2 regions of the Janthinobacterium sp. FW305-128 genome follow, and region 2 is predicted to be linked to the other one. Evidence: predicted binding sites of a transcription regulator. Region 2 holds the regulator's gene; the other holds the start of a gene.

The links. The regulator sigma-54, encoded in region 2, starts transcription at its own class of promoters, with help from an activator protein. The targets are predictions, from matches to a motif close to TGGCANGNAANCTGCTTT.
Region 1: adh (aldehyde dehydrogenase) is a predicted target of sigma-54. The motif match lies at 2,558-2,575, and genes of this name have one in related genera.

Annotation. Positions count from the first base shown of each region.
Region 1 covers NZ_JACYMK010000021.1:8,738-13,405, forward strand. The annotation lists gene IGS60_RS27840 (TonB-dependent receptor) at 1-1,163, opposite strand, end outside; gene IGS60_RS27845 (beta-propeller fold lactonase family protein) at 1,368-2,324, shown strand; gene adh (aldehyde dehydrogenase) at 2,661-4,181, shown strand; gene IGS60_RS27855 (DUF779 domain-containing protein) at 4,237-4,626, shown strand.
Region 2 covers NZ_JACYMK010000014.1:148,686-153,353, reverse strand. The annotation lists gene lptA (lipopolysaccharide transport periplasmic protein LptA) at 1-109, shown strand, start outside; gene lptB (LPS export ABC transporter ATP-binding protein) at 109-864, shown strand; gene IGS60_RS25675 (RNA polymerase factor sigma-54) at 869-2,347, shown strand; gene raiA (ribosome-associated translation inhibitor RaiA) at 2,417-2,776, shown strand; gene IGS60_RS25665 (enoyl-CoA hydratase/isomerase family protein) at 2,908-3,993, shown strand; gene rapZ (RNase adapter RapZ) at 3,994-4,668, opposite strand, start outside.

The DNA.
Region 1 (4,668 bases), on a different contig from region 2:
TAGCCGGTGCGGTCATCGCTGGAGCGGCCATAGTCGATGCCGATGGTGGTGCTCAGCTTGCCGCCTGCCAGCTGGTTCACGTGCAGCCAGTTGGTGTCGATGCCGTAGAACTCACGCTGGAAGTCGACCACGCCGCCCGAATGGCTGGCTGGCGCCTGGAAACCCTTGGTAAAAGCCTGGTACTGGATCACGTCGCGGTTGCCGCCGTAGGCCGTCACGTGCAGGCGGTCTTCGCCAAACGATTGTTCATAGGTGGCGCCGATTTGCTGGTGGTCGATGCTCTTGCGCGTGTTGTAGCGTTCGGCCAGGGTGCGTTTCGGGTTTTGCGTGTCCGTCGCATCGATTTCGCCGGCGCGCGGATCGCGGGAAAACGTGGCCCAGGTGGCGCCCAGCGGATCTTGCGTGTTGCCCTGGTGCAGGCTGTTGGCGACGATGGTCAGCTTGCTGTCCGTATTCGGCTTGACCGTGATCTTGCCGAACGCCTGTTCGCGCGTGGCGGCGCTGTGGTCGCGGAAGCCGTCCGTGCGGAAGCGCGAACCGTCGAGCACGTAGCCGATGCCGCCTGCCTGGCCCTGCGCCGACAGGTCCACCTTGCTGGTGCCGAAGCTGCCGCCCGTCACGTTCAGTTCGACGGACGGGGGATTTTGCCCATCCTTGGAAAACAGCTGGATCACGCCGCCCGAATGGTTGCCGTAGATGGCAGAAAACGGCCCGCGCAGCACTTCGATGCGCTCGGCCGTATCGAGGTTGAAGGTGGCAGCCTGGCCTTGCCCGTCGGGCATGCTGGCGGGAATGCCATCGCTGATCAGCTTGACGCCGCGCACGCCGAAGGCCGAGCGGGCGCCGAAGCCGCGCGACGAGATTTGCAAGTCTTGTGCGTAGTTTTGGCGGTTTTGTACGACCAGACCCGGCACGGCGGCCAGCGCTTCCGAGGCATTGACGCGGATTTGGCCCTCCTGGATGCGGGCGCTGTCGACGACGTCGATGGACGCGGGCACTTCCTGGCTGGGGTGGGCGATGCGGCTGCCGCTGATGACCACCGTATCCATGAGTTGCCCGGCGGCCAAGTCAGTGGGCTCGGCGGCAAAGACGTGGGGGGCCAGGGTGGCGCTGCCGGCGACAAACAGGCTGGCGATGGTGTTCAGGCGGAAACGATGCTGCATGCGGATTCTCCAATGTGAATAAAAGCCTGCTTGAGCGCGTGAGCGGCGCAGGTCTGCATAGTTGTATCAAGCAATATGCCTGCCATGTCTCCATTGGTGGGCGGAAATTATACGCGTGTCAGTGGCACGGCGTTTGCATGCAGCAATTATCAGATGCGCCGCTACCGCGCGCTTTTCCTGTGTTTTGCCATTGAAAAGGTGATTATGCCCAACTTCTTCCCGCGCTTGCGCCAGGTGTGCTGGCTGCTGCCTGCGCTCTTCAGCACGGCCCTCCAGGCCGCTCCTTTTGCCTATGTCCCCAATGAAAAATCGGGCACCGTGAGCGTGATCGACACGGCGACCGATCAGGTCGTGCGCCAGATCGCCGCAGGCAAGCGTCCGCGCGGCATTGCCGCCGACCCCACCGGGCGGCAATTGTTTGTCACCGATGCGGCCAGCAGCGCCTTGCTGCTGATCGATAACGAAACAGACGCGCCCGTGCGCACAGTGACGCTGGGCAAGTCGCCCGAAGGCGTGAGCGCCTCGCACGACGGTCGTTACGTGGCCGTGGCCGTCGAGGAAAACAATAGCGTGGCCTTGCTCGATGGCCAGACGGGCGTCGTGCTTGCCGATATCAAGGTGCAGGGACGCAACCCGGAACATGCCGTGTTCAGTCCCGATGGGCGCTGGCTGCTGGTCAGTGCGGAAGAGGCCGAGCAAGTCGATGTCATCGACGTGGCGCAACGCCGCCAGGTCGCGTCCATCGCCGTGGGCTTGCGGCCGCGCGGCATCGGTTTCAGTCCGGATTCTGGTCGCGCCTACGTGGCGTGCGAACTGGTCAATGCTGTCTACGTGATCGATATGACGGCGCGCAAGGCGATTGCCACCATTCCAGCAGGCAAGAATGCCAACGGCATCGTGGTCCATCCCGGCGGCAAGCAAGTGTATGTCTCGAACGGCATCGACGGTACGGTGATGGTGATCGATACGGCCAGCAAGCAGGTGACGGCCACCATTCCCGTCGGCAAGCGCCCGTGGAACATGGCCATCACGCCCGATGGCGCCAAGCTGTACGTGGCCAATGGCCGCTCGAACAGCGTCTCCGTCATCGATACGGCCAGCGCGCGCAAGGTGGCCGATATCGCCGTCGGCGAATTGCCATGGGGCGTGGTGATTCGGTAGCGTTACAGGAACAGGTGTTCCAGTCTGGTACACCTGTTCCATTGTGCAGCGGCGACGGGCCGCAGCAGCAGGGCTGGCCCGGATTGGAACAGGATGCCTTCACCTTGTTCAAAACGCAAACAGGCTCGCTCCCGCGGCTCAAGCCCGGGCATGCGCCGAAAAGCGCACCGGTATTGAAGCCGCGCCCTTGTAACAGGGGTAAAAGCGGCTAAGTTTGTAGTGGGATGGCGAGCTGGCACGGCATTTGCGGAAGACTGCGTGTACTCACCCCATCTGTACCAGGACGTTTGATTTTAATTAAGTAACTCCATTCTAATTAACCCGATAGAGGACGACATGAATCTCGCAGACATCAGCAAACTGGGCGTAGCCAATCCCTTCAAACAACGCTATGACAATTACATCGGCGGCAAATTCGTTGCACCAGTAAAAGGTGAATACTTTCCTAACATTACGCCGATCACGGGCTTGCCGTTTTGCGAAATCGCCCGTTCCACGACGGAAGACGTCGAGCTGGCGCTGGATGCCGCGCATGCCGCCAAGGAGGCCTGGGGCAAGACTTCGCCTGCCGAGCGCGCCAACATCCTGAACCGCATCGCCGACCGCATCGAACAGAACCTGAGCTTGATCGCCACGGCGGAAACGATCGATAACGGCAAGCCGATCCGCGAAACGATGAACGCGGACATTCCGCTGGCCATCGACCATTTCCGTTACTTCGCCGGCTGCATCCGCGCGCAGGAAGGTTCCGTCGCGCAAATCGATGCGGAAACCTATGCCTACCACTACCACGAGCCGCTGGGCGTCGTGGGCCAGATTATTCCGTGGAATTTCCCGATTCTGATGGCCGTGTGGAAACTGGCGCCAGCCCTGGCCGCCGGCAATTGCGTCGTCCTGAAACCGGCAGAGCAAACCCCCGCTTCCATCATGGTGTTGATCGAGCTGATCGGCGACCTGCTGCCACCGGGCGTGTTGAACATCATCAACGGTTTCGGCCTGGAAGCGGGCAAGCCGCTGGCCTCGAGCAAGCGCATCGCCAAGATTGCCTTCACGGGCGAAACGGGCACGGGCCGCCTGATCATGGGCTACGCGGCGCAAAACCTGATTCCCGTCACCCTGGAGCTGGGCGGCAAATCGCCGAACATCTTCTTTGAAGACGTGATGGATGCGGACGACGAATATTTCGACAAGTGCCTGGAAGGCTTTGCGATGTTTGCGCTGAATCAAGGCGAAGTGTGCACCTGCCCATCGCGCGTGCTGATCCAGGAATCGATCTACGAGAAATTCATCGAACGGGCCCTGAAGCGCGTGGCCGCCATCAAGCAGGGCAATCCGCTCGACTCGTCCACCATGATCGGCGCCCAAGCGTCGCAGGAGCAGCTGGAAAAAATCCTGTCCTACCTCGACATCGGCCGCCAGGAAGGTGCCGAAGTGCTGGCTGGCGGCGAGCGCAACACGCAGGCGGGCGACCTGGAAGGCGGCTATTACGTGCGTCCGACCGTGTTCAAGGGGCACAACAAGATGCGTATCTTCCAGGAAGAAATTTTTGGACCGGTCGTGTCCGTGACCACCTTCAAGGATGAAGCTGAAGCGCTGGCGATTGCCAACGATACCTTGTACGGCTTGGGCGCTGGCTTGTGGACGCGTGACGGTTCGCGTGCCTTCCGCATGGGCCGCGCCATCCAGGCGGGCCGCGTGTGGACCAATTGCTACCACCTGTATCCGGCCCACGCCGCTTTCGGCGGCTACAAGCAATCGGGTATCGGCCGCGAAAACCACAAGATGATGCTCGACCACTACCAGCAAACGAAGAACTTGCTGGTGAGCTATAGCCCGAAAGCGCTGGGCTTCTTCTAAACCGGCAACAGGCGCCGCGCCCGTAGTCCAGGCGCGGCGCGCAGAAAGGGATGCCATGAGTGCAGCAATTGCCAGGGTGGTCGCCACCGATGCGGCGCTGGAAATGATGGACAAGTTGCGCCAGCGTCACGGCCCGCTGATGTTTTTCCAGTCGGGCGGCTGCTGCGACGGCAGTGCGCCCATGTGCTACGCGCTGGGCGAGTTCGATGTCAGCGATACCGATATCTATCTCGGCAATTTGAATGGCGCACCGTTCTACATGGGACTCGAGCAATTCGAGTACTGGGAGCATACCCAGTTGATTATCGATGTGGTCGATGGCAATGGCGGAATGTTTTCACTCGACAACGGCACGGGCAAGCGCTTTTTGACGCGCTCGCGCCTGTTCACCGATGAAGAGTGCGCCTTGCTGCATGCGCAGCCGCACGACCACGGCAGCACCTGATACATACACATACTAATAACAGAGGGAGATGATTGTGCAGAA
Region 2 (4,668 bases):
CGGCACCAGCACCTCCGATGGCGGCAGCGTGCGCATGGTGATCCAGCCGAAGACCAAGGCGCCCGCGGCGGAGAAAGCGCCGGCCACACCTGTGCCAGGAACGAAATAATGGACAATACCCGTTGCGGCAGCACCCTGATCGTTCGCGGACTGCAGAAAACCTATGGCAAGCGGCAAGTCGTGCATGATGTCTCGCTGCAAGTCGAATGCGGCGAAGTGGTGGGGCTGCTGGGCCCGAACGGCGCCGGCAAGACCACCTCGTTCTACATGATCGTCGGCCTGGTGCCGTCGGATGGCGGCAGCATCGACATCAGCGGCGTGGACATTTCCAGCCTGCCGATCCACCGCCGCGCACAGATGGGCCTGTCGTATCTGCCGCAGGAGGCGTCCGTGTTCCGCAAGCTGACGGTGGAAGACAATATCCGCGCCGTGCTGGAAATCCAGACCGTCGAAGGCCGTCCTTTGAAGAAGGCCGAGATCGAGGAACGCCTGGATAAACTGCTGGCCGACTTGCAGATTGAAAAGTTGCGCGAGAACCAGGCGCTGTCCCTGTCGGGCGGCGAGCGCCGCCGCGTGGAAATCGCCCGCGCCCTGGCCACCGATCCCCGTTTCGTGCTGCTCGACGAACCGTTCGCCGGCGTTGATCCGATCGCCGTGATCGAGATCCAGCGCATCGTGCGCTTCTTGAAGGAGCGCAATATCGGCGTGCTGATCACCGATCATAATGTGCGCGAGACGCTGGGTATTTGCGACCGTGCCTACATCATCAACCAGGGCTCGGTACTGGCGTCGGGACGCCCCGACGACATCATCGCGAACGAGTCGGTACGCCGGGTCTATCTGGGCGAACACTTCCGCATGTAAGCCAATGAAACAATCATTGCAGCTGCGCACTTCGCAGCACCTGGCACTGACGCCGCAGTTGCAGCAATCGATACGCCTGTTGCAATTGTCTACTCTGGAATTGCATCAGGAACTCGAGCAACTGCTGACGGACAATCCCTTGCTCGAGCGCCTCGACGATCCACTCGACCGTTCGCTGCGCCTGCTGTCCGATGGGGCCTTGAGCTCCACGGCCGCGCCGGCCGAAGCGCCGCCCCAGCCGCCAGGCCAGGAGGCGCCCGCGGCGCCGGCCGAAGCGGAAACCTTTGACGGCGAGGCGGGCGAGGGCCCGGCCGCCGCGGATGGCGGCGACAGTGACTGGAGCGAGGCGAGCCGGGGCAAGGCGCCCGACGACGAAGATTCGCGCCCGCAGCTGGAGGCCCATCACTGCACCCTGCGCGAACACCTGATGGAGCAGATGCGCGTGACGGTGCTCGAATTGCGCGACCGCGCGCTGGTCGAGCTGATCATCGACGCGCTCGACGACAATGGCTACCTGGAAGAGTCGCTCGACGACATCCTGGCGCGCCTGCCGGAAGAGCTGGAAATCGATGCCGACGAGATGCGCACGGCCTTGTCGCTGCTGCAAAGTTTCGATCCGCCCGGCGTGGGCGCGCGCAATGCGTCCGAATGCCTGGCGCTGCAAATCAAGCGCTTGCCGCACATCGCCATGGTGACGCGGCGCATGGCCCTCGTCATCGTGGAAAAGCACCTGGCCTGGTTTGCCCAGCGCGATTTCAACAAGCTGAAAAAAGCCCTCGATTGCGACGATGAAGACTTGCGTGAAGCGCAGACGGTAATTCGCCAGTGCAACCCGCATCCGGGCGCCGTGTTCGCTGCGGACGTGTCCGATTACGTGGTGCCCGACGTCGTCGTCAAGCGCGCGCGCAATGGCTGGCAAGTGACCCTGAACAACGACGTCATGCCGCGCCTGCGCGTCAATGCCATGTACGCCAACTTGCTCAAGCAGGGCAAGGGCGAGGGCGCCATGGGTGCACAGTTGCAGGAAGCCAAGTGGCTGATCAAGAACATGCGCCAGCGCTTCGACACGATTCTGCGCGTGGCGCAGGCGATAGTAGAAAGACAAAAGAACTTTTTCTCGCATGGGGCCGTTGCCATGCGCCCCCTTGTGCTCCGTGAAATAGCTGATACACTGGGTTTACACGAGAGTACTATCTCGCGGGTAACAACTCAAAAGTACATGCTGACCCCGCACGGCATGTTCGAGTTGAAATATTTCTTTGGTAGCCACGTCGCCACCGAAGCGGGGGGCGAAGCTTCATCGACGGCGATACGGGCATTGATCGTGCAACTGACAGGAGCAGAAGACCCTAAAAATCCTTTATCCGACAGTAAGATTGCGGACATGCTGGGGGAACAAGGCATGGTGATTGCGCGACGTACTGTTGCCAAATACCGGGAAGCATTAAAAATTCCGCCAGTGAGCCTGCGTAAGTGTTTGTAAGTTTTTTTCGGTTCCTCTGCGGGCCGGATACGATGGACCGCACGAACCCGATCATCTTTAGGAGTGTGTATGAATCTCACCATCAGCGGACATCATCTCGAAGTGACACCAGCCATCCGTGAATACGTACAAACGAAGCTGGAGCGCGTGAAACGTCATTTCGATCAAGTTATCGATATCGCCGTGATTCTGACCGTGGATAACCTCAAAGAGAAAGAAAAACGTCAAAAGGCCGAAGTCAACCTGCGTCTGAGCGGCAAAACTGTCTATGTGGAAAGCCTGGCGCACGACCTGTATGCCGCGATCGATACCCTGATCGACAAGCTCGATAGGCAAGTGATGAAATACAAAACCAAAGTGCAAGGGCACGGTAAAGAGGCGATCAAGCATCTGCCAGACAGTTCGGAAGAAGAATTCGCCCCCGCCTAAGCGGCCCGCGACTTTCAACCGGCTGTGATCAACTAAGGGCGCACATTGCGCCCTTTTTTGCGTCCAGCGAAACGCAATGTTCGCCGCGCAGGCGCTAGAATGTTTGCACTTTCACTTCTTTCCTGCCTGCCATGAGCGACCTCGTCCAGATTTCCATCCGCCACCGCACGGGCCACATCGTGCTCGACCGTCCGAAAGCCTTGAATTCCCTGTCGCTGGAGATGGTGCGCGCCCTGAGCGCGGCCTTGCTGGCCTGGCGCGACGATCCGCAGGTGGACGCCGTGGTGATCCGCTCCAGCAGCGAAAAAGCCCTGTGCGCGGGTGGCGACATCCGTTTCTTTTACGACGCGGGCCTGGCCACGCCGCAGGGCGGCAGCGCCTTGCTGGAAGATTTCTTTACGGAAGAATATGCTTTAAATCATTTGATCCATTTTTATCCGAAACCGTATATCGCCGTCATGGATGGGGTGGTGATGGGCGGCGGCATGGGCGTGGCGCAAGCGGGGCCCGGCAACCGCCTGCGCATCGTCACGGGCCGCACGCGCATGGCCATGCCGGAAGTCAATATCGGGCTGTTCCCCGACGTGGGCGGCAGTTACTTTTTGTCCCGTCTGGCGGGTCAGCTGGGCCTGTACCTGGGCTTGACGGGTTTGACGATCAACGCGGCCGACGCCCTCTACACGGGCCTGGCCGATGTCTACGTGCCCGAGGCGCAGATGGGGGCGCTGCTGGCCCTGTTCGAATCAACGCCGGGCGAAGGCTTGCCGGTCGCTATCAAGGCACTGGCGGCACCATTCCAGGCCGAGGCGGGCGCTTCCCCCCTGGCCACGGCGCGCGCTGCGCTGGACCGCCACTTCAGCGCGGGTTCGGTGGCCGCCATCATGGCCTCGCTGGCGAAGGATGACGGCGCATTTGCGGCGAAGGCGCTGGCGGCCATGCGCTTGCGCTCGCCCTTGATGATGTCGGTGACCCTGGAGTTGCTGCAGCGGGGCGCCCACCTGGGCGTGGCCGATTGCCTGCGCATGGAGCGCACGGTGGTGCGCCACAATTTCGAACATGGCGAAGTGCTCGAGGGCGTGCGCGCGCTGGTGGTCGACAAGGACAATGCGCCGCGCTGGAACCCCGCCAGCCTGGACGAGGTCGATGCCAGCATGGTGGCGCGCTTCTTTGCGCCTGTCTGGCCGGCGCAAGCCCATCCGCTGCGCCACCTCGACTGATTAAGAACGCTCGCGGTGGCGCAGCACGACTCTTTCTTTGGGGCCGAAATACTGCGCCAGCCGTTCCGCCATGTACACGGAGCGGTGCTGGCCGCCCGTGCAGCCCAGCGCCACCGTCAGGTAGCTGCGGTTGTCGGACTTGAACGACGGCAGCCATTTTTCGATGAAGGCGCGGATGTCGGCCAGCAGCTCCAGCGCGCTCGGTTGCGCGTCGAGGAAAGCGATCACGGGCGCGTCGCGGCCGTCGAGCGGGCGCAGGGCCAGGTCGTAATAGGGATTGGGCAAGGCCCGCACGTCGAAGACGAAATCGGCATCGAGCGGCACGCCCAGCTTGAAGGCGAACGATTCGAAGAACAGGGTCAGCGGCGCGCGCTCTGAGGCGACGATATCCTTGATCCACGCGCGCAGTTTGTTGGCGCTCAGTTCCGAGGTATCGATCACATGGCCCAGCTGTTCGATGGCCGACAGGCGTTCGCGTTCTTCCGAGATGCACTCGATCAGGGTGCGGCGGCTGGCCGGATTCTGGTTCGGACGCAACTCGTGCGACAGCGGATGGCTGCGCCGCGTTTCCGAGAAGCGCGCCACCAGCGAATGCGTGGTGGCTGTCAAGAACATGACCTTGACGTCATGCCCCTGGTCGCGCAACAGCGCGACATTGTGCGGCAAGCTGACGAG